DNA from 3 places in the Pseudomonas sp. B2M1-30 genome. Region 1 is predicted to be linked to each of the others. Evidence: predicted binding sites of a transcription regulator. Region 1 holds the regulator's gene; each other region holds the start of a gene.

The links. Region 1 encodes FliA, which starts transcription of late flagellar genes. Its sites were predicted from a motif close to CTAAAGTTTNNNNNNNNNNNGCCGNTAA; they were not measured.
Region 2: a site for FliA is predicted at 2,293-2,320, ahead of N8H74_RS08270 (methyl-accepting chemotaxis protein). Genes of this name have one in related genera too.
Region 3: a site for FliA is predicted at 3,499-3,526, ahead of motA (flagellar motor stator protein MotA). Genes of this name have one in related genera too.

The regions. Positions count from the first base shown of each region.
Region 1 is NZ_JAOEJT010000011.1:98,579-106,257, forward strand. It holds gene flhA (flagellar biosynthesis protein FlhA) at 1-2,031, shown strand, start outside; gene flhF (flagellar biosynthesis protein FlhF) at 2,043-3,386, shown strand; gene fleN (flagellar synthesis regulator FleN) at 3,500-4,330, shown strand; gene fliA (RNA polymerase sigma factor FliA) at 4,327-5,067, shown strand; gene N8H74_RS20675 (chemotaxis response regulator CheY) at 5,235-5,606, shown strand; gene N8H74_RS20680 (protein phosphatase CheZ) at 5,628-6,416, shown strand; gene N8H74_RS20685 (chemotaxis protein CheA) at 6,456-7,679, shown strand, end outside.
Region 2 is NZ_JAOEJT010000003.1:367,027-374,705, reverse strand. It holds gene N8H74_RS08275 (amino acid ABC transporter ATP-binding protein) at 1-278, shown strand, start outside; gene N8H74_RS08270 (methyl-accepting chemotaxis protein) at 333-2,249, opposite strand; gene N8H74_RS08265 (16S rRNA (uracil(1498)-N(3))-methyltransferase) at 2,361-3,068, opposite strand; gene tatC (twin-arginine translocase subunit TatC) at 3,065-3,859, opposite strand; gene tatB (Sec-independent protein translocase protein TatB) at 4,116-4,565, opposite strand; gene N8H74_RS08250 (twin-arginine translocase TatA/TatE family subunit) at 4,576-4,854, opposite strand; gene N8H74_RS08245 (phosphoribosyl-ATP diphosphatase) at 4,880-5,212, opposite strand; gene hisI (phosphoribosyl-AMP cyclohydrolase) at 5,205-5,606, opposite strand; gene ubiB (ubiquinone biosynthesis regulatory protein kinase UbiB) at 5,688-7,292, opposite strand; gene N8H74_RS08230 (SCP2 domain-containing protein) at 7,289-7,679, opposite strand, start outside.
Region 3 is NZ_JAOEJT010000003.1:198,751-206,429, forward strand. It holds gene orn (oligoribonuclease) at 1-257, opposite strand, end outside; gene rsgA (small ribosomal subunit biogenesis GTPase RsgA) at 367-1,398, shown strand; gene motB (flagellar motor protein MotB) at 1,493-2,575, opposite strand; gene motA (flagellar motor stator protein MotA) at 2,579-3,430, opposite strand; gene N8H74_RS07580 (HDOD domain-containing protein) at 3,597-5,135, shown strand; gene N8H74_RS07585 (rhodanese-like domain-containing protein) at 5,175-5,990, shown strand; gene asd (archaetidylserine decarboxylase) at 6,009-6,869, shown strand; gene N8H74_RS07595 (molecular chaperone) at 6,993-7,679, shown strand, end outside.

The DNA of each region.
Region 1 (7,679 bases):
ATGATGATGCTGCCGGTGCCGCCGTTCCTGCTCGACGTGTTCTTCACCTTCAACATCGCCCTGTCGATCGTGGTGCTGCTGGTCTGCGTGTACGCCCTGCGGCCGCTGGATTTTGCGGTGTTCCCGACGATCCTGCTGGTGGCGACGCTGTTGCGACTGGCGCTGAACGTGGCGTCGACACGGGTGGTGATGCTCCACGGTCAGGACGGCCACGCCGCCGCCGGTAAGGTGATCCAGGCCTTCGGTGAGGTGGTGATCGGCGGTAACTACGTGGTCGGTATCGTGGTCTTCGCGATCCTGATGATCATCAACTTCGTCGTGGTCACCAAGGGTGCCGGGCGGATTTCCGAGGTGAGCGCGCGCTTCACCCTCGATGCGATGCCCGGCAAGCAAATGGCGATCGACGCCGACCTCAACGCCGGCCTGATCGACCAGGCCCAGGCCAAGGCCCGCCGTCAGGAGGTCGCCCAGGAAGCCGAGTTCTACGGTTCCATGGACGGTGCCAGCAAGTTCGTGCGCGGTGACGCCATCGCCGGCCTGCTGATCCTGTTCATCAACCTGATCGGCGGCATGGCCGTCGGTATCTTCCAGCACAACATGACCTTCGCCGACGCGGGCAAGGTTTACGCGCTGCTGACTATCGGTGACGGTTTGGTGGCGCAATTGCCATCACTGCTGCTCTCCACTGCTGCGGCGATCATGGTGACCCGTGCTTCCGGTTCGGAAGACATGGGCAAGCAGATCAACCGCCAGATGTTCGCCTCGCCCAAAGCGCTGGCCGTGGCCGCCGGACTGATGGCGGTCATGGGCCTGGTGCCGGGCATGCCGCACTTTTCGTTCCTGACCATGGCCGCCCTGGCCGCCGGCGGCGCGTACCTGTTCTGGAAAAAGCAGAACGCCGACAAGGTGCAGGCGTTGCAGGAGGTCAAGCGTCAACAGGAGCTGCTGCCGTCGCCGGCCCGCGCCCTGGAAACCAAGGAGCTGGGCTGGGACGACGTGACTCCGATCGACATGATCGGCCTGGAGGTCGGCTATCGCCTGATTCCGCTGGTGGACCGCAACCAGGGCGGGCAACTGCTGGCGCGGATCAAGGGCGTGCGCAAGAAGCTGTCCCAGGACCTGGGCTTCCTGATGCCGACCGTCCACATTCGCGACAACCTGGATCTGGCACCGAGCGCTTATCGCCTGACCCTGATGGGCGTGATCCTCGCCGAAGCCGAGATCTACCCGGACCGCGAACTGGCGATCAACCCCGGTCAGGTCTACGGCTCGCTCAACGGCATCAACGCCAAGGATCCGGCTTTCGGCCTGGAAGCGGTGTGGATCGAAATCAGCCAGCGTGCCCAGGCGCAATCGCTGGGTTATACCGTGGTCGATGCCAGTACCGTGGTCGCCACCCACTTGAACCAGATTCTGTACAAGCACTCCAGCGAGCTGATCGGCCACGAAGAAGTGCAGCAACTGATGCAATTGCTGGCCAAGGGTTCGCCGAAACTGGCCGAAGAGTTGGTGCCGGGGGTGGTTTCGCTGTCGCAACTGCTCAAGGTTCTGCAGGCGCTGCTGGCCGAACATGTGCCGGTGCGCGATATCCGCAGCATCGCCGAAGCCATCGCCAACAACGCCGCCAAGAGTCAAGATACCGCCGCGCTGGTGGCTGCCGTGCGGGTTGGCGTATCCCGCGCCATCGTCCAAAGCATTGTAGGTACTGAGTCCGAGCTGCCTGTGATCACCTTGGAGCCAAGGTTGGAACAAATATTGCTCAATAGTCTGCAGAAGGCAGGACAAGGCTCGGAAGAGGGCGTTCTGCTGGAGCCAAGCATGGCCGAGAAGCTGCAACGTTCGCTCATCGAAGCGGCGCAGCGTCAGGAAATGCAAGGTCAGCCGGTGATCCTGTTGGTAGCAGGCCCGGTACGCGCGATGCTCTCGCGTTTTGGCCGCCTCGCCGTCCCCGGACTGCATGTGCTGGCCTACCAGGAAATTCCGGACAACAAGCAAGTGACCATCGTTGCGACAGTAGGGCCCAACGGCTGAGGTAGTGGTTTATGCAAGTTAAGCGTTTTTTCGCCGCCGATATGCGTCAGGCCATGAAGCTGGTTCGTGATGAGCTGGGCGCTGATGCCGCCATCATTGGCAACCGCCGCATTGCCGGCGGCGTCGAGCTGACGGCGGCGCTGGATTACAAACTGTCGGCGCTGGCGCCACGGGTGCCGAACATGGAACTCGAAGACGAGCTGCGCAAGACCCAGTCGCGCATCGTCACCGCCCAGGCCGAGCTGAGCCTGCGTGGCGAAGCCGACGGCAGCACCAATCGCCAGTTGTTCTCCGGGCTGCCGCTGACGGCCGGCCTGCCGCTGACCGCTGCCGAACCGCTGACCGAGCCGACCTACGCCGCGCCGAATCGCCCGGCCCCGGTGGCGCCTGCCCCGGCCGCTGCCGGTGTCGATCCGCGTGCGCTGGACTCGATGCGGTTCGAACTCAACAGCCTGCGCGAACTGATGGAAGTGCAGCTCGGCACCCTGGCCTGGAACCAGCTGCAAGGCAGCCGTCCGGCCCAGGCCAATCTTTACCGTCGCCTGCAACGGATCGGCCTGTCCGGCCCGCTGTCCCGTGATCTGCTGGCGATGATCAGCGATATCGAAGAGCCGCGTCAGGCCTGGCGCATGTTGCTCGCGCACTTGGCGCGGATGATCTCTGTTCCGGAAGTCGAGCCGCTGGAAGACGGCGGGGTGATTGCCATGGTCGGCCCGGCCGGCATGGGCAAGACCACCACGCTGGCCAAGCTGGCCGCTCGCTACGTGCTCAAGTACGGCGCGCAGAACATTGCGCTGGTGAGCATGGACAGCTTCCGCATCGGTGCCCAGGAGCAGTTGAAGACGCTGGGGCGGATCCTCAATGTGTCGGTGACCCACGTCGACCCGGGCCAGTCCCTGGTGCAGGCGCTGGATCCGCTGCTGCGCAAGCGCGTGGTGCTGATCGACACCGCCGGCCTGCAGGCCAGCGACCCGGCCCTGCGCATGCAACTGGAAAGCCTGGCCGGTCGCGGCATCCGCTCGAAAAATTATCTGGTGCTGGCAACCACCAGCCAGAAACAGGTTCTAACCGCCGCTTATCACAGTTACAAGCGTTGCGGGCTCGCCGGGTGCATCCTGACTAAACTGGATGAAACGGCCAGTCTGGGCGAGGTGTTGAGCCTGGCGATCAGCCATGAACTGCCGGTCGCCTACCTGACCGATGGCCCGCGCATTCCGGATGATCTGCATCTGCCGCGCCGTCATCAACTGGTCAGCCGCGCCGTCAGCGTGCAAATGCAGGAAGAACCCAGCGAAGAAGCCATGGCTGACATGTTCGCTGATATCTACCACAGCCCGACCAAGCAGGTTGGCTGAGGTAATGAACAGTTTTTGTACCTACATCGATGGCTTGCCACGCATTGTTCCGGTTGTGAACGCGCAGCCAGTAATGTGGCCTCCGTCTATGCAAGACAAGGTAAAGAAATAACATGGGCAGCATGCATCCCGTACAGGTGATCGCGGTGACCGGCGGCAAAGGTGGCGTCGGCAAGACTAACGTGTCAGTGAACTTGTCTCTGGCGCTGGCAGAGCTTGGCCGTCGGGTCATGCTGCTGGACGCCGATCTGGGGCTGGCGAACGTCGACGTTCTGCTGGGGCTTACGCCAAAACGCACACTGGCCGACGTGATCGAAGGCCGCTGCGAGCTGCGCGACGTGCTGTTGCAGGGGCCGGGCGGGATCCGCATCGTGCCGGCCGCTTCCGGCACCCAGAGCATGGTTCACCTGAGCCCGGCGCAGCATGCCGGTCTGATCCAGGCCTTCAGCGATATCGGTGACAACCTCGACGTGCTGGTGATCGACACCGCTGCGGGTATCGGTGACTCGGTGGTCAGTTTTGTCCGCGCCGCCCAGGAAGTGCTGCTGGTGGTCTGCGACGAACCGACGTCCATCACCGACGCCTACGCGCTGATCAAACTGCTCAACCGCGACTACGGCATGAACCGCTTCCGCGTCCTCGCCAACATGGCGCAGAGCCCGCAGGAAGGGCGCAATCTGTTCGCCAAGTTGACCAAGGTCACTGATCGCTTCCTTGACGTCGCCCTACAATACGTGGGCGCGGTGCCTTACGACGAAAGCGTGCGCAAGGCGGTGCAGAAACAGCGTGCGGTCTATGAAGCCTTCCCGCGTTCCAAGTGCGCGCTGGCGTTCAAGGCCATCGCCCAGAAGGTCGACACCTGGCCGCTGCCCGCCAACCCGCGTGGGCACCTCGAATTTTTCGTCGAGCGCCTCGTGCAGCAAACGGCAGGGCCAGTGCTATGACCGCCAGCGGTATGAACTACTACAAGAAGTCGGCACGTGACGCGCAGTACGAGCTGATCGAGCGTTACGCGCCACTGGTCAAACGCATTGCCTACCACTTGCTGGCGCGATTGCCGGCCAGTGTGCAGGTCGAGGACTTGATCCAGGCCGGGATGATCGGCCTGCTCGAAGTCTCGACCAAATACGACGCCAGCAAGGGCGCCAGTTTCGAAACGTACGCGGGCATCCGGATCCGTGGCGCGATGCTCGATGAAGTGCGCAAGGGGGACTGGGCGCCACGCTCGGTTCACCGCAACACCCGTATGGTCAGCGACGCGATTCGCGCAATTGAAGCTAAAACCGGCCGTGACGCTAAAGATCACGAGGTTGCGGCCGAACTCCAATTGAGTCTCGACGATTACTACGGGATTTTGAATGACACCTTGGGCAGCCGGCTGTTCAGTTTCGACGACCTGTTGCAGGACGGCGAACACGAAGGTCTGCACGAGGATGGCGCCAGTGCTCATCTGGAGCCGTCGCGCGATCTGGAAGACGAGCGATTCCAGGCCGCGCTGGCGGACGCGATTGCCAATTTGCCGGAGCGTGAGCGACTGGTGTTGGCGCTGTACTACGACGAAGAGCTGAACCTCAAGGAAATCGGTGAAGTCCTGGGCGTCAGTGAATCGCGGGTCAGCCAGTTACACAGCCAGTGCGCGGCCCGTTTGCGGGGGCGTTTGGGGGAGTGGCGAGCGCGCTGAGGGCGGTGTGGGGACGCTGCGAACGAGGCTGGTGCGGTGGTGAACGGCACCGGTCTCGATCTGTTGTGCTCCAGACAGTCTTTGAGTGCTTTGCCGGATTGATTGAAATGGCGCGTCCAGGTGCTGGGCGCGTTTAAGACTGCTTGGAGGTCGAATTGAACAAAGACATGAAAATCCTCATCGTTGACGATTTCTCGACGATGCGGCGGATCATCAAGAACCTGCTGCGTGATCTGGGGTTCACCAACACCGTTGAAGCGGACGATGGCACCACCGCCATTCCGGTGCTCAACAGCGGCAGCATCGACTTTCTGGTGACTGACTGGAACATGCCCGGCATGACCGGCATCGACCTGCTGCGTCACGTGCGCGCCGATGAAAAGCTCAAGCACCTGCCGGTGCTGATGGTGACCGCTGAAGCCAAGCGCGAACAGATCATCGAAGCGGCCCAGGCCGGCGTTAACGGCTACGTGGTCAAACCTTTCACAGCTCAGGCACTGAAAGAAAAGATCGAGAAGATTTTCGAACGCATCGGCTGATGTACGCGCCCCGGGGGAGCTATGGAGCATAACGAATCTTCACAGGGCGACTTCGAGTCGACTCTGAAAAAACACGCGGTCGAACTGGTCGAAAGCCTTGAAAAAGGCAAGTTCGGCGAAGCCGTGCAACTGATCCATGAGCTCAATCAGACCCGCGACCGTGGCCTGTACCAGGAAGTGGGCAAGCTCACGCGTGAACTGCACAGCGCGATCGTCAATTTCCAGATCGATCCGCACATGCCGCAAGCCGAGGAAGTGTCGCAGATCACTGATGCGACCGAACGCCTGGGCTATGTGGTCAAGCTGACCGAGAACGCCGCCAACCGCACCATGGATCTGGTGGAGAGCGCCACGCCGGTGGTCAATGGCCTGGCTGACGAAGCCCAGGCGTTGAGTGCCGACTGGGGGCGTTTCATGCGCCGCGAAGTCGGTGCCGAAGAGTTCCGTGAACTGGCTCGCCGGGTCGACGGTTTTCTGGCACGCAGCAGCGCGGACAACCGCGCCGTATCGGCCAACCTGAACGACATTCTGCTGGCCCAGGATTACCAGGACCTCACCGGTCAGGTGATCAAGCGTGTGACCCAGTTGGTCACCGAAGTCGAAAGCAACCTGCTCAAACTCGTCCTCATGGCCAGTCAGGTGGACCGCTTCGCGGGCATCGAACATGACCGTGCGGCGATGCTTGCTGAAAAAGATCCACAAAAACATCTCTCGCAGGGTGAAGGTCCGCAGATTCATGCCGATAAACGAGAAGACGTTGTGTCCGGTCAGGACGATGTGGACGATTTGCTATCCAGCCTTGGATTTTGAGTTTTTTTGGGTTTTTAGACCTGTAGGAGCACCCCATTAATGAGCTTCGGCGCCGATGAAGAGATCCTTCAGGATTTCCTGGTTGAGGCCGGCGAGATTCTTGAGCAACTGTCCGAGCAACTGGTCGAGCTGGAAAGCCGTCCGGATGACGCGGATCTGCTCAACGCAATTTTTCGCGGTTTCCACACTGTAAAAGGGGGCGCCGGCTTCCTTCAGCTCAACGAGCTGGTGGAGTGCTGTCACATCGCCGAAAACGTGTTCGACATCCTGCGCAAGGGTGAGCGTCGCGTAGATGCAGAACTGATGGACGTGGTACTCGAAGCGCTGGACTCGGTGAACAGCATGTTCGGCGAAGTTCGCGATCGCAGCCCGATCACCGCTGCAACACCGGAACTGCTGGCGGCGCTGTCGCGTCTGGCCGAGCCGCAATCGGCTGATGAAGCCGTGGCCTCGCCGGTGGCCGAGATGATCGAGGAACTGGTCGTTGAAGACGCAGCCTCGGGCGACATCACCGATAACGAATTCGAACAGTTGCTGGACTCGCTGAGCGCCGTCAAGGCTGAAGCCGAGGCTCCGGCGGCCGTGGCTGCGCCGGTGCAGAGCGCCGATGAAGCGGCCAGCGATGAAATCACCGATGCCGAGTTCGAGTCGCTGCTCGACCAGCTTCACGGCAAGGGTCAGTTCGCCGCTGATGCGGTGGCCCCGGCGGCGGCCGCTCCTGCGGCGCCGGCAGCGGGCGACAGCTCCGACATTACCGACGATGAGTTCGAAGCCCTGCTCGATCAGTTGCACGGCAAAGGCAACTTCGCCGTCGAAGCGCTGGAGTCGGCCATTGCTTCGGCCCCGGCGCCTGCCGCTCCGGCTGCGGCCGCTGCGGGCAGCGATCTGATCACCGATCACGAATTCGAATCGCTGCTCGACCAGCTGCACGGCAAAGGCAAGTTCACGGACGTCGCTAGCGGTGCGCCAGTTTCCGCCGGCAGCACTTCGGCCGTCGCCACGCCTGCTGCCGCCGCACCTGCCGCCAAGACTCCGGCCGCTGCGCCGAAGCCGGCCGCGAAAGCCGCCGAGCCAAAAGCCGAAGCGCCAAAACCGGCCGCCGCTGCCGCACCGGCACCTGCCCGTGCGCCGGCTTCGCCGCCACCGGAAAAACCGGCCAGTGAAGCCGAGACCACCGTGCGGGTCGACACCGCGCGTCTCGACGAAATCATGAACATGGTCGGCGAACTGGTACTGGTGCGTAACCGTCTGGTGCGCCTGGGC
Region 2 (7,679 bases), on a different contig from region 1:
GGGCACTGGCGATGGATCCGAAAGTGATGCTGTTCGACGAGCCGACTTCGGCCCTCGATCCGGAAATGGTCGGTGAAGTGCTGGACGTGATGAAGAACCTGGCCGTGGAAGGCATGACCATGGTCTGCGTGACCCACGAAATGGGTTTTGCCCGTGAAGTGGCGGATCGCGTGCTGTTCTTCGATCACGGCAAACTGCTGGAAGACGCCTCGCCAGCGGAATTCTTCGATGCGCCGAAGGATCCGCGGGCCCAGGCTTTCCTGCGTCAGGTTCTCTAAGCGTAGGGCAAAAAAAATCGCAGCCATTGGCTGCGATTTTTTTGTTTGCGCGGTTTAAACCTTGAAGCGGCCTACCAGCGTTTGCAGGTGAGTGCCCAGGCGCGCCAGCTCGACGCTGGAGGCGGCCGTCTCTTCACTCGCCGCCGACGTCTGGTCCGAGACATCCCGCACGTTCAGCACGCTGCGGTTGATCTCTTCGGCCACGGCACTCTGCTGCTCGGCGGCCGCTGCGATCTGCTGGTTCATCGCCTGAATCGCCGACACGGTGCGCGTGATGTTTTCCAGCGAACCACCGGCACGGCGGGTCAGCTCCACGCTGCTCTGGGTCAACGTGCGGCTGTTGTCCATGATCGTTGCCACTTGCTGAGTACCGTTCTGCAGGCCGACGATCAGCTCTTCGATTTCTTCGGTGGACTTCTGGGTGCGTTGCGCAAGGCTGCGCACTTCGTCAGCAACCACCGCGAAACCACGTCCGGCTTCACCGGCACGGGCCGCTTCGATGGCAGCGTTGAGGGCCAGCAGGTTGGTTTGCTGGGCCACGGACTTGATCACGTCGAGCACGCTGCCGATCTTGTCGCTTTCGCGCTTGAGTTCGCCCATGGCTTCGGTGGAGTGGCCGACTTCAGTGGCCAGGCGCTCGATCTGGGTGATGGCTTCGCCGACCACTTTGTCGCCTTCGCGGGCCTGTTGGTCAGCCGCGACGGCTGCCTCCGAAGCTTCCTCGGCGTTGCGCGCGACTTCCTGCACGGTGGCGGCCATTTCGTTCATGGCGGTGGCGACCTGATCGGTCTCGACCTTCTGATTGTTCACTCCGGCGCTGGTCTGTTCGGTCACTGCCGACAGTTCCTCGGCAGCGCTGGCGATCTGGGTGACGCCGTCGCTGATGCCACCGATCAGTTCGCGCAGACCCTGGGTCATGCTCTGCATCGAGCGTTGCAACTGACCGAGTTCGTCGCGGCGCTGGGAAATCAGGTTGTGGGTCAGGTCGCCGGCGGCCACGCGCTCGGCGACTTTGAGAGTCTGATTCAGCGGAATGATGATCTGCCGGGTGATCGCCCAGGCCGCCAGCATGCCGAATGCCAGGGCCAGCAGGGTGGCGATCAGCAGCAGGTTTTTCGCGTGAGCGGCGTCGGTGTCGCGCACGATGGTCTGGGAGTCGGTGAGCTTCTTGCTGATGTCGATCAGGGTGTCACCCTGAATCGACATGCGCGCCAGGGCCTTGGCATTGTTGACCTGGGAGTCGCGGAACTGGCTGACCGCTGCGCGATAGGCCTTGAGGGAGTCGGTGGCCTGTTGCAGGTTGGCGATGTGCTGCTCCGGCAGCTTGCCAGGCAGGGTCTCAAGGTTTTTCAGGGCGTTGTCGATGGCATCGAGGGCCGGTTGCTCGGCTTCGGCCTTGGCGCTGTAGGTGTAGCCGCGTACCTGGAAGCGCGCCTGCTGGATCAGTTTGCTCAGGTCGATCACCGCGTTGAACTGGCTGACGCTGTCGCCCTGGAGCATGGATTTCTCGACTTCGGCAACACGGGCCACGGCGTTGTCGGCGGTGGCGCCGAGTTTGCTGCGGGCGTCTTCGCGCAGGGCGGTGGCCTGGGTCATGTCGGCGAACGCGCGCTTGTACTCGGCGACGGCCGCCAGTTGCTGGTCGATCATCGCGACGTCGGACGGTTGTTCGATCAGGCCGCGAGCGGTCTGCAAACCGCTGTCGAGCTTGCCCAGCAGGTCGTTGACCGCGCCGGGGCCTTGTTCGCCGCGCCGCGCTTCATAGTCCAGGCGCGCCAGGCGCAGGTCCTTGGTCAGCTCGTTGAGGCTGGAGATGAAGCCGAGTTTGTCACCACGGCTGATGATGCCGCTCATGCCGGTCCAGCCAGTGAAGGTGATCAGCAGTGTCAGCAACAGCACCAGGCCGAAACCGATTCCCAGCTTGCGTTTGACGCTGACGTTTCCAAGATTCTCGGCTAACCAACGGTACATGCGACGACTCCCCTCGGACCACTAAATTGGACTTATGGGGACTGTATCGGCTGAGTGATGGCAATCTGTAACGCAATTCGTCCGGCCATCACCGGACAAAGAGCGGGGGCGTCAGAACAGGCGGGCGAGCAGGGCGGTGACGGCGGTTTCGACCCGCAGAATGCGTTCGCCCAGTTGCACCGGTTGCAGGCCGGCCTTGGCCAGCAGGTCGATTTCGTAGGGAATCCAGCCGCCCTCGGGGCCGATGGCCAGGGTCACCGGCTCGCTCAGGGCGCGAGGGCAGGGTGGATGATTGCCGGGATGGCCGACCAGGCCGAGGGTGCCGTCGGTGATGGCCGGCAGCCGGTCTTCAACGAAGGGCTTGAAGCGCTTCTCGATGATGATTTCCGGCAACACCGTGTCCCGGGCCTGTTCGAGGCCAAGGATCAGTTGTTCGCGGATCGCTTCCGGCTCCAGGAACGGCGTCTGCCAGAAGCTCTTCTCGACGCGGTAGCTGTTGACCAGCACCACCTTCGGCACGCCCATGGTCGCCACGGTCTGGAACACCCGGCGCAGCATCTTCGGTCGTGGCAGGGCCAGCACCAGGGTCAGCGGCAGCTTGGCCGGTGGCGGCTGATTGAGGGACACGCGCAGTTCAGCCTCCCCAGCCTCCAGTCGCAACACTTCGGCCGAGCCCATCAGCCCGTCGATGCGCCCGACCCGCAGGCTATCACCGACTTCCGAGCGGTGGACTTCCTGCATGTGGGTCAGGCGCCGGTCACGCAGCACGACGCGGTCGGCCGCGATGAAATCGGCTTCTTCGAGCAGCAGCAGGTTCATGGCTGGGTCGCTGGCGGCTGGTCGTTGTGATCGTCGACGGTTTCGTCCGGGCGCTCGCGTTTGCTGACCAAGCTGCCGAACAGGATGCCGACTTCAAACAGCATCCACATCGGCACGGCCAACAGGGTCTGGGAGAAGATGTCCGGCGGGGTCAGGATCATACCGACCACGAAGCAGCCGATGATCACGTACGGGCGGATCTTCTTCAGGTATTTGACGTCGACCACGCCGATCCACACCAGCAGCACCACGGCCACCGGGATCTCGAACGCCACGCCGAAGGCGAAGAACAGCGTCATGACGAAATCGAGGTAACTGGTGATGTCGGTCATCATTTCCACGCCGGCCGGGGTGGCCGAAGCGAAGAACTTGAAGATCAGCGGGAACACGAAGAAATACGCGAACGCCATGCCGGTGTAGAACAGCAGAATGCTGGAAATCAGCAGCGGCACCGCGACGCGCTTCTCGTGCTTGTACAGGCCGGGGGCGATGAAGCCCCAGATCTGATGCAGGATCACCGGGATCGCGAGGAACAGCGAGACCATCATCGTCAGCTTCAGCGGCGTCAGGAACGGCGACGACACGTCGGTGGCGATCATCGTCGCGCCGGCCGGCAGGTACTGGCGCAGCGGCGTCGAGACGAAGGTGTAGATCTGCTGGGTGAACGCGAACAGCCCGGCGAAGATGATGAAGATCGCCGCGACGCAACGCAGCAGGCGGGTGCGCAACTCGGTGAGGTGCGAAACCAGCGGCATGTGCTGGTCGTTTTCGGGGAGGCTAGGGCCTGTCATCGGTCATTTCCTGTGTCGCGCCGAGCCCGTATTTGCGCAGGGCAAGGCGCGAGGCGCGTAATTTGGCGTTTCAAATAAGCAACGAGTAACGCAGCCCTGCGCAAATACGGGCCGGCCCTTCGGGTTGTGCCTGAAAGCGGGCCTGGCTGCGTTGTAGTCCTTGGAAAGGTAAAACACATTCCCTGCGGACTACGCCTTGCCTGGCCCGCTTTCAGGCGACAACGCGACACAGGAAATGACCGATGACAGGCCCTTGTCATGGGGCTCGCGGCGGCAAAGTGGAGTCGTGAGGCGCTGGTGTAGTCGGCGCGGCGGTTGGAGCTACGTGTTCAACCGAGTTTTCTGCAACGGCGGGCACAGGCTCGGTTGGCACTGCAACGGAAGCAGGTGCAGTGGTTGCGGCTGACGGATGAATCGTCTGCTCACCCACATGCTCAACCGGTGTCGGCTCCTGCTGAACCGGTGGCGTGAAGATCTTCCGCGCCTCCTGCTCCAGCGACAGAATGTGCTCGTTGTGCAGTTGCCGACGAATTTCGTCGGCGCCGATTTCACGTTCAACTTCCTGTTTGATCGCGTTGAAGCTGCGCTTCAGGCGCCCGACCCACAGGCCGGCGGTGCGCGCAGCGCCCGGCAGACGCTCGGGACCCAGCACCAGCAGGGCGACGAGGCCGACCAGCAGCAGTTCAGAGAAGCTGATACCAAACATTAGTCAGTGCTCACACGTCTTTGCGGATCGGCTCTTCGACTTTCTGCGCCTGCACGTCGATGGTGTGCGGCGGGTTGGCCTGAGCGGTGGCTTGCGGCTGAACCGGTGGCACCGGCTGCGCAGGCGTTACGGTCGGATCGGCCGGCTTCTCGTCGTCGTTCATGGCCTTGCGAAAGCCCTTGATCGACTCACCGACGTCGGTGCCGAGGTTTTTCAGTTTCTTGGTGCCGAACACCAGCACCACGACAACCAGAATGACGATCCAGTGTTTCCAGTCAAAAATGCCCATGTTGCTGTTCCTCTCTAAAAGTTGTTCAGGCGGACGGACGCGAGGCTTTCTCGACGTGTCCGGACAGGCCGAAGCGACGATCCAGCTCGTCGAGTACCGCCTGCGGATGCTGACCCAGTTGGGCGAGCATGACCATGCTGTGGAACCACAGGTCGGCGGTCTCGTAGATCACGTCGCTGCAATCGCCGCTGACGGCGGCGTCCTTGGCGGCAATGATGGTTTCGACCGACTCTTCGCCGACTTTCTCCAGAATCTTGTTCAGACCCTTGTGGTACAGGCTGGCGACATACGAGCTGTCGGCGGCTGCGCCTTTGCGCTCTTCAAGCACCTGAGCGAGGCGGGTCAGGGTGTCACTCATGTTTGTGTCCTGCGGAATAAATGGCGTGCGGGTCTTTGAGTACCGGGTCGACCGTTTTCCAGTCGCCGTTTTCGAAGACGCGGTAGAAGCAGCTTTGACGGCCGGTATGGCAGGCGATGCCGCCGATCTGTTCGACCATCAGGATGATCACGTCGGCGTCACAGTCCAGACGCATTTCATGCAGAGTCTGCACATGACCGGACTCCTCTCCCTTGCGCCACAGCTTGCCACGGGAACGTGACCAGTAGATGGCACGGTTCTCCGCTGCGGTAAGCGCCAGGGCTTCGCGGTTCATCCAGGCCATCATCAGCACGCGTCCGGTCTTGTGATCCTGGGCAATCGCCGGCACCAGGCCATCAGCGTCCCACTTGATCTCGTCCAGCCAGTTTTTCATCTTCGACTCCGACAGCGAACCCCACACTCGAATGGTCGGGCTCAGGCGTTGAAACAGTGTGCCAGCCGATCGCGGAACTGGCTATCGGCGAACGACCAGATACAAGCCGACTGCCACCATGATTCCCGCGGGCCAATGCCCCAGTTCATGCAGCGGGCCACCGGCGGCGAGGATCGTGCCGCCGGCCAGGTGCGCGCTGCCGAGCAGGCGCAGGAACCAGTCGTCCTTGCGTTTTTTCCACGGCGGCGGAGGGTCGCTGGCGTGGGGCTGGGACATGCGTTCGAGCAGATCGCGGGCCATGTTCGACAGGTGCGGAATCTGCTCCAGCTGGCTCTGCACGTTGCCGATCAAGGCTTTCGGGCTGACGCGCTCGCGCATCCAGCGTTCGAGGAACGGCTGCGCGGTGTTCCACAGATCCAGCTCCGGGTACAGCTGGCGACCGAGGCCTTCGATGTTCAGCAAGGTCTTCTGCAACAGCACCAGTTGCGGCTGCACTTCCATGTTGAAGCGGCGGGCGGTCTGGAACAGGCGCATCAGCACCTGGCCAAATGAAATATCTTTTAACGGTTTTTCGAAGATCGGTTCGCACACGGTACGGATCGCCGCTTCGAACTCGTTGAGCTTGGTTTCCGCCGGCACCCAGCCCGAATCGATGTGCAATTGCGCCACGCGGCGGTAGTCACGCTTGAAGAAGGCGAACAGGTTGCGCGCCAGGTAGTCCTGGTCTTCCGGGGTCAGGCTGCCGACGATGCCGCAGTCGATCGCGATGTACTGCGGGCTCCACGGATTGACGGTGCTGACGAAGATGTTGCCCGGGTGCATGTCGGCGTGGAAGAAGCTGTCGCGGAACACTTGAGTGAAGAAGATCTCCACGCCGCGTTCGGCGAGCATTTTCATGTCGGTGCGCTGGTCGGCGAGGGTCGCCAGATCCGTGACCTGAATCCCGTAGATGCGCTCCATCACCAGCACTTTTGGCCGGCACCAGTCCCAATAGATTTGCGGTACGTAGAGCAGCGGCGAACCGTCGAAGTTGCGTTTCAGCTGGCTGGCGTTGGCCGCCTCGCGCAGCAGGTCGAGCTCGTCGTAGATGGTTTTTTCGTAGTCGCTGACCACGTCGACCGGATGCAGCAGGCGCGCGTCGGCAGACACCTTTTCGGCGGCGCGGGCGAGGATGAACAGCCAGGCCAGATCCTGGGCAATCACCGGTTTGAGGCCCGGGCGGATCACCTTGACCACCACTTCTTCACCGGTTTTCAACTGCGCGGCGTGCACCTGCGCCACCGAGGCCGAGGCCAGCGGTTCGACGTCGAAACGGCTGAACACCTCGCCGATCTTCTTGCCGAGCTGTTCTTCGATCAGTCTGACCGACAGCTGCGAATCGAATGGCGGCACCCGATCCTGCAACAGCATCAGCTCATCGGCGATGTCTTCCGGCAGCAGGTCGCGGCGGGTCGAGAGAATCTGCCCGAACTTGATGAAGATCGGCCCCAGATCCTGCAAGGCCAGACGCAGGCGCGCGCCCCGGCTCAGGTCCAGCGGCTTGCGCGGGAACCAGCGCCACGGCAGCACATAGCGCAGCGCCAGGAGAAACCAGGGCAGCGGCAGATCGAACAGCAGGTCATCGAGGCGGTAGCGGATCACGACGCGCTGGATGCGCAACAGACGGCGGACGGCAAGCAGCTTCATGCGTTATCGCTTGGGTCGAGGGATCGGGAAAGGCGCTCGAAACGCGCCTCGAGACGTTCCAGATCAAGTTTGATCCGGTCCAGTTCGCTGAACCGGGCTTCGGCTTCGCGCTGCCCGACGAGGGTGCGCGATTCTTCGGCCAGGTATTCGGCGAGGTTCTGGTTGAGGCTGGCAAATCCTTGTTGATACCAGCGTGCGCGACTGCGCAGGTGGCCGCCGACCAGTTGCGTGGCGACCGGGCCGAGCCAGCGCGAGAGTTCGTACTCCCAGTCCAGCTCGAGGTCTTGCAGGACACCCGCCAGCTCCAGCAGCACGCCGCTGTCGCCGTCGAGCTCGACTTCCGGTGCGTGCAGCACGGCGGTCTTGTCTTTGCTCAGGGCCAGTTTC
Region 3 (7,679 bases), on a different contig from region 1:
GCTTCGGCTTCAGCCATGCTGATGCGGCTGTCGCGCACACGCTGGGTCAGGCCCGAGTTGCCGTGGGTGCGGGTGTTCCACTCGTCCATGCGGGCGAGGACTTCGTCGCTGTGGTGGATGGCGATCACCGGGCCTTCGGCCAGGGTGTTGAGGTCACTGTCGGTGACGATGGTGGCCATCTCGATGATGACGTCGTTTTCCGGATCCAGACCGGTCATTTCCAGGTCGATCCAGATCAGATTCTGCGGGTTTTGCATATTTCGACTCCTAGGCAATGCTGCGCAGTTTAGCCTAGGCCGGTGGCCGGGCGTGCTAAACTCGCCGCCGTTTTACCTAATCGCTGCATTCTTTTATTACGGAACACCCATGGCCAAACGCCAACTCAATCGCCGCCAGAACTGGCGCATCGAAAAGATTCAGGGCGAGCGCGCCGCCCGCGCCGCCAAACGCGAGTCCTCGGCTGTCGAGGCGCTCGAGGGTGGCGACCTTGGCCCGGAACAACACGGCCTGGTGATCGCTCACTTCGGTGTGCAGGTCGAAGTCGAGGCCGTTGACGGCGATCAGGCCGGCCAGGTGTTCCGCTGCCACTTGCGCGCCAACCTGCCTGCACTGGTGACCGGCGATCGCGTGGTATGGCGCGCCGGCAACCAGGGCATCGGGGTGATCGTCGCGCAACTGCCGCGCACCACCGAACTGTGCCGCCCGGACAGCCGTGGCCAGCTCAAGCCGGTGGCCGCCAACGTCGACATGATCGTCATTGTCTTCGCCCCGCTGCCCGAGCCCCACGCCAACCTGATCGACCGCTATCTGGTGGCGGCCGAGCACGCCGGCATTCGCCCGTTGCTGCTGCTGAACAAATTCGACCTGATCGACGAGCAGAACGCCCCGGCGCTGAATGCGCTGCTGGCGGTCTACCGCACCCTGGGTTATCCGGTGCTGGAAGTATCCGCCCATCACGGCAATGGCATGGAGCTGTTGCAGAAGCAGCTCGACGGACGCATCAGCGTGTTCGTCGGCCAGTCCGGGGTTGGCAAGTCATCGTTGGTCAACAGCCTGCTGCCGGATGTCGAAACCCGTGTCGGGCCGCTGTCGGAATGGTCCGGCCAGGGCACGCACACGACCACCACCGCGCGGCTGTTCCACTTCCCCGGTGGCGGTGAGCTGATCGACTCCCCGGGCATCCGTGAATTCGGCCTCGGCCATGTCAGCCGTGCCGATGTGGAAGCCGGTTTCATCGAGTTCAACGACCTGCTCGGCACCTGCCGCTTCCGTGACTGCAAGCATGATCGTGAACCGGGCTGTGCATTGCTCAAGGCATTGGAAGATGGCCGGGTGCAGCAACAGCGGATGAACAGCTACCGCTCGATCATTGCCAGCCTGCCTGAGAACGGTTACTGAGCGGAATCAAAAGCAAAGTCCCCCTCACCACCGAGTCCCCTGCCATACCTTCCGCCCACAAAAAAACCGACATCGCTGTCGGTTTTTTTGTGCCTCACGGCTTCGGCGCTGGAGCCGGCGCAGTGGCTGGCGGAGCGGCCGGTGCAGGCGGTGCAGACGCCGCACTTCCCGGTTCGGCCGGCTTCGGCAGCGGGTCGTCGAACAGGTTCAGCCGCTCGCGCAACTCGTGCGGGGCCACCGGTTGCTGGTCGGTCGGCAGCGCGTTCGGATCGACCGGAGCCGCCGCGCCACCGTTCTGACTGTCAGCCGCCGGCTTGTCCGGGTCAGCACCTTGCGAACCTTCGATGGCCGCCTGGGCCTTCTTGGTCAGCACCACGATGTCGATGCGGCGGTTGACCGGGTTGAACGGGTTTTCCTTGTCGAACAGCGCCGACGAGGCGTAACCCACCACCCGCGCCACTTGCGAGTCCGGATAGCTGCCGGCCACCAGCGCACGACGGGCCGCGTTGGCACGGTTGGCCGAGAGCTCCCAGTTGCCGAAATCGCCGTTGCCAACGTAAGGCTTGGCATCGGTGTGACCGCTGATGCTGATCTTGTTCGGCACTGCCTTGATGGTGTCAGCCATGGCCAGCAGGATGTCTTCGAAGTACGGTTTCAGACGCGCGGAACCCGAGTCGAACATCGGCCGGTTCTCGGCGTCCATGATCTGGATGCGCAAACCGTTCGGAGTGATCTCGAACAGGATCTGATCCTTGAACTTCTGCAGTTGCGGATTCTCTTCGACCTTGTTCTGCAGTTCTTGCAGCAGCAGTTCCAGACGCTCTTTCTCGACCTGCTCGGCCATGCCTTCAACCTGCTCGGTGTCGACCGTGACCTTGTCCGGCTGCGGCTGGGACTTCACTTCCGGGTTGAGGGTGTTTTCCGGGGCCAGGGTCGGCGTACCGCCCAGGTCGATGATGTATGGCGTGCCGCTCTCGGAGAAGCCGACCGGATCCTTGAAGTAACCGGCGATGGCGATCTTCTGCTCCGGGGTGGCGGTGGACAGCAGCCACAGCACCAGGAAGAACGCCATCATCGCCGTGGCGAAGTCGGCGAAGGCGATTTTCCACGCCCCGCCGTGATGCCCGCCACCGTAGCGCTTGACGCGCTTGATGATTATCGGCTGGTTATTTTCCATGACTTAGCGACCGCGAACCGCTTGTTCCAGCTCGGCGAAGCTAGGACGGTGAGCCGGGTACAGAACCTTGCGGCCGAACTCGACGGCCAGCGACGGCGGCATGCCGGAAGCCGAAGCCACCAGCGAGGCCTTGATGGCTTCGTAGACGTTGAGTTCTTCCTTGGCGTCGTGGGCCAGGGAGTGCGCCAGCGGGCCGAAGAAGCCGTAGGCGGCGAGAATACCGAAGAATGTACCGACCAGTGCCGCACCCACGTGCAGACCGATGGACTTCTGGTCGCCTTCACCCAGCGACGCCATGGTCACCACGATCCCCAGTACTGCCGCGACGATACCGAAACCCGGCATGGCGTCGGCAATGCCGTTGACCGCGTGGGATGGATGCTCGAGGTCTTCCTTGAGGCTGAACAGTTCCATGTCGAACAGGCCTTCGAGCTCGTGGGGAGCCATGTTGCCGGAAGACATGATGCGCAGGTAATCGCAGATGAACGCGGTCATGCGCTCGTCCTTCAACACCGCCGGGTACTTGGCGAAGATCGGGCTCGCGGCGGCGTCTTCGATGTCGCCTTCGATGGCCATCATGCCTTCGCGGCGGCTCTTGTTGAGGATCTCGTAGATCAGGCCGAGCACTTCAAGATAGAAGGTGTGGCTAAAGCGCGAACTGAACATGCCCAGGGACTTCTTGAGCACGTGCATCGTCATGTAGCCGGGGTTGGCCTGGAGGAATGCGCCGAGGGCCGCACCACCGATGATCATCACCTCGAAAGGCTGGATCAGGGCGGCAATCTTGCCGTGGGAGAGCACGTATCCGCCGAGCACGCTCGCGAATACGACGATGATGCCGATAATTTTAGCCATAGATAGAAGGTACTTACTTAAGTCGGGTTCAAGGTCATATTCGGAAGTTAAAAAATCTCTTCTTCTACTTATCGGCAAAACTGCGCCAGACTATAGGCAGTTCAGGCGAAAAGCCAATTTAGCCCGTGCCGGGCGCGTCTACAGCTGATGAAGATCCCGTCCAGACATGGCTAATGAAACGAACGTTCCACACGCGAAACCGACCACGCTCGATGGCTGGGTGAAACTGCTCGATAGCGTCCGCCTGCCAGTTCCCCAAGAAGCCCATGACCGCGTTTGCCGGGCGATCCGCGACAACCGCAGCTCGCTGCGCGACATCGCCGAACTGATGCAGGACAGCCCGGCCCTGGCGCTGAGCATCATCCGCGAAGCCAACCGCCACACCCACGGCAGCATGGCCGCCCCGGCGGAAAACCTCGAAATCGCGATCAACCGCCTCGGCCTCGCCCGCACTGAAGAATTGCTTGCACGCCTGCCTGCCGAACCCGGCGCGCAGATCCCGTTGCCCCTGCGCCAGTTGCAGATGATCAGCCAGCACGCCACGCAACAGGCCAACGGCTTTTTCGCCGGGCGCCTGGCGCGACTGTGGCAGGACATCCATTGGGGCAGCCTGCTGTTTCTGGCGCCGTTATGGCCGCTGGCGCTGACCTTCCCGAAGCTGCTCGAAGAGTGGGAACTGCGGGTGATCCACAAGGGCGAATCCGCTCGCGAGGTAGAAAAACAGCTGTTCGGCGTACGCCTGCTGAAAATCGGCGAAGCGCTGGTTGAGGCCTGGCGCCTGCCGATCTGGGTGCAGCAGGGTTATCGGCTGCTGCTCACCGAGCAACGGGAACTGGTCAAGGTCCTGCGCATCGCCCGCGACAGCGAACATCCGCTGCGCCAGCAGAATCGCCTGGATGACGATCCGACCCTGCGCCGCTGGCTCAATCAGCCGGCCAATACCGTGCTGCTGGCGAACGGTCTGGCGCTCTCGGCGCAACAGGCCTGGGACAGTCCGCACAGCGAGCGCTGGCAATACCTGACCAGCCTTTACCTGCAAATTTCGATGGACGAAGTCCAGCAACAGCTGCACCAGCAGGCGGCCAACAGCGCGCGCCTGCATGGCATGCCCGATCTGTGGCACCCGGCGATTTCCTTGCTGTGGCCCTGGGGCACCCGCCGTCTGCCCGCCGGGATGCTGCCTGCCGCCGCGCCGACGGCCGAGGATCTCGCCAAGTGGCGCCAGCAATGCGCCGAACTGCTGGCGACGCCAAGCCGCTTCACCAATGCCATGCACCTGACCATCGCCGCCCGCGACGCCCTGGCCGCCAGTGGCATGCGCCGGGTGATGATCCTGATGGCCGACCGCACCCACGCCAACCTGCGCGTCCACCAAATTGCCGGATTGCCGAAAGAGGCAGCCGCGCTGAACTTCGTCGTCAGCCAGAGCAGCGTGCTGCAACGGCTGCTCGCGCAACAGGCGCAGGTGCGGATCACCCCGGACAACAACGCCCAGTTCTCCGCCCTGTTGCCGGCCTCCCTGCGCAGCCTGTTCCGTGGCGAGCACCTGTTTTTGCGCTCGCTGGTGAACAACGGCCGGGTCATCATGATTGTGGTGGCCGACCAGGGTGGCGGGCCGTTCGCCGACATCACCGTACAAGCCTTCGGCAAAACCGCGCAGTGCATCGAGAAAGCGCTGCACAGTTTTAGCCAGCGCGGCCAATGACAGCTACAATCCTTCCCCTTTGTGCTCTGGAGACCTCACATGTCTGATTTCTCTGGCCTGGCGCTGGTGATCGAGCCGAGCGACCTGCTCCCGCGCCTCGAATCCCGCGATCTGATTCTGGTGGATCTGACCAGTGCCGCCCGTTATGCCGAGGGTCATATTCCCGGCGCACGCTTTGTCGACCCCAAACGCACCCAATTGGGTCAGGCGCCGGCCCCGGGCCTGCTGCCGACCCGGGAAAAACTCGAAGAACTGTTCGGCGAACTGGGCCATCGCCCGGACGCGGTCTACGTGGTCTATGACGACGAAGGCGGCGGTTGGGCCGGGCGCTTCATCTGGCTGCTCGACGTGATCGGCCACGACAAGTACCACTACCTCGATGGCGGTCTGCCGGCCTGGCTGGCAGAAGGCTCGCCGATGTCGATCCAGATCCCGCCGGCGGTCGGCGGCCCGGTGGCCCTGACCCTGCGCGACGAGCCGACCGCCACCCGCGAATACCTGCAAAGCCGTCTGGGCGCCGCCGACCTGGCGATCTGGGATGCGCGCGGGCCACTGGAATACTCCGGCGAAAAAGTCCTGGCGGCCAAGGGCGGACACATTCCCGGCGCGGTCAATTTCGAATGGACGGCGGGCATGGATCAGGCCCGTCACTTGCGCATTCGCAGCGACATGCCGCAGATCCTCGAACAACTGGGCATCACGCCCGACAAGGAAATCATTACCCACTGCCAGACCCATCACCGGTCCGGTTTCACTTATCTGGTGGCCAAGGCCCTCGGTTATCCGCGAGTCAAGGGCTACGCCGGTTCCTGGGGCGAATGGGGCAACCACCCCGACACGCCCGTCGAGCTTTAAGGTTTTTAAGGACAGTCAATGAAAGAGCGTTTGTTTATCCTCAGCCAGTACCTGCTGCCTCACCACTTGCTGTCGCGCCTGGCCGGCTGCATCGCCGAGTGCCGCGTGCGCTGGTTCAAGAATGCGTTCACCACCTGGTTCGCCAAGCGTTATCAGGTGGACATGTCGCAAGCACTGGTTGAAGACGTGACCGCCTACGAGCATTTCAACGCCTTCTTCACCCGCGCCCTGAAAGACGGCGCACGTCCGCTGGATCAGACGCCGGGGGCGATCCTCAGCCCGGCCGACGGCGCGGTCAGCCAGCTCGGCCCGATCGAACACGGTCGCGTATTCCAGGCCAAGGGCCACAGTTTCAGCGTGCTCGAACTGCTGGGCGGCGATACCGCGAACGCCGCGCCTTTCATGGGCGGCGACTTCGCCACCATTTACCTGTCGCCGAAGGACTACCACCGCGTACACATGCCGCTGGCCGGCACCCTGCGCGAAATGGTCTACATCCCGGGCCGGATCTTCTCGGTCAACCAGACTACCGCTGAAAACGTGCCAGAGCTGTTCGCCCGTAACGAGCGCGTGGCGTGCATCTTCGACACCGAGCGCGGGCCAATGGCCGTGGTGCTGGTGGGCGCGATGATCGTGGCCTCGATCGAAACCGTCTGGGCCGGTCTGGTCACGCCGCCGAAACGCGAACTGAAGACCTTCCGCTACGACGAAGCCGCCCGCGCGCCGATTCATCTGGAAAAAGGTGCGGAACTGGGGCGCTTCAAGCTGGGATCCACCGCCATCGTGCTGTTCGGGCCTGATCAAGTGAAGTGGGCCGAGGAACTGGCGGCTGGTTCGCCGGTGCAAATGGGCCAGGCCCTGGCCCTGCCGAACGCCTGACCATCCCCGTGCAGGCTGCGCTCCTGATTTGCCGAAAATCGAGAGCGCAGCCTGGCGTCACCGGGCAACTCCGGCCCCTCCCCGCACCAACGCAACGGCCCATTTGCTGCTATGGTTTTTGGCATGAGCCAGACCATCCCCCCACCTCAGCTGCGCGCCCCGACCCCGACACAGTTGCGCCTGTCCTTCTGTGAGGCCAACCCGCGCGACCTCAGACGCTGGATCGCCGGCCTGCCCAAGGCCAATATCGGCGAGACGGCCCGTCAGCTGTATCAAGGCCTGGGCGAACTCAACCAACTGCTGACCCCCAGCGACAATCGTCTGCAATTGCTGGAACTGTTGCGCCCCGAGGTGTACTTCGTCTGCCAGCATCTGGAGCGACACTTCCTCCATCAGGCCATCATGCTCGATGACCGCTCGCGCAAAATCGTCAACCTCTGCCAGGCCCTGCAAAGCCAGCTGGCCAACGGCTACAAACAGATCGTTCTGCGGATCGCGCCGAAGTACACCAAGGCGCGAGCGGAGCTGGTCAGCCTGTCCCTGCAACGGGCCACCCATGCGCTCAAGGGGCAATTGCTACGGGCGACGCAGCTTTACAGCCCGGCGCCGGAGCATCTGTGGTTCGAGTTGCATCAGTTGTATCGCACGGCCAGCCAGTTGCAGTTGCAACATCGGGGCGTGCGCGATGACCTGGCCAGCCTCACCCGTGAATTGAGCGTCGAACAGACCTACCTCGCTGCCCTGCTGCTGGGCAGCGCTCGCTGCAATCAACTGCGCCAGAACCAGATCGCGCGACTGGCGGAGGTGCTG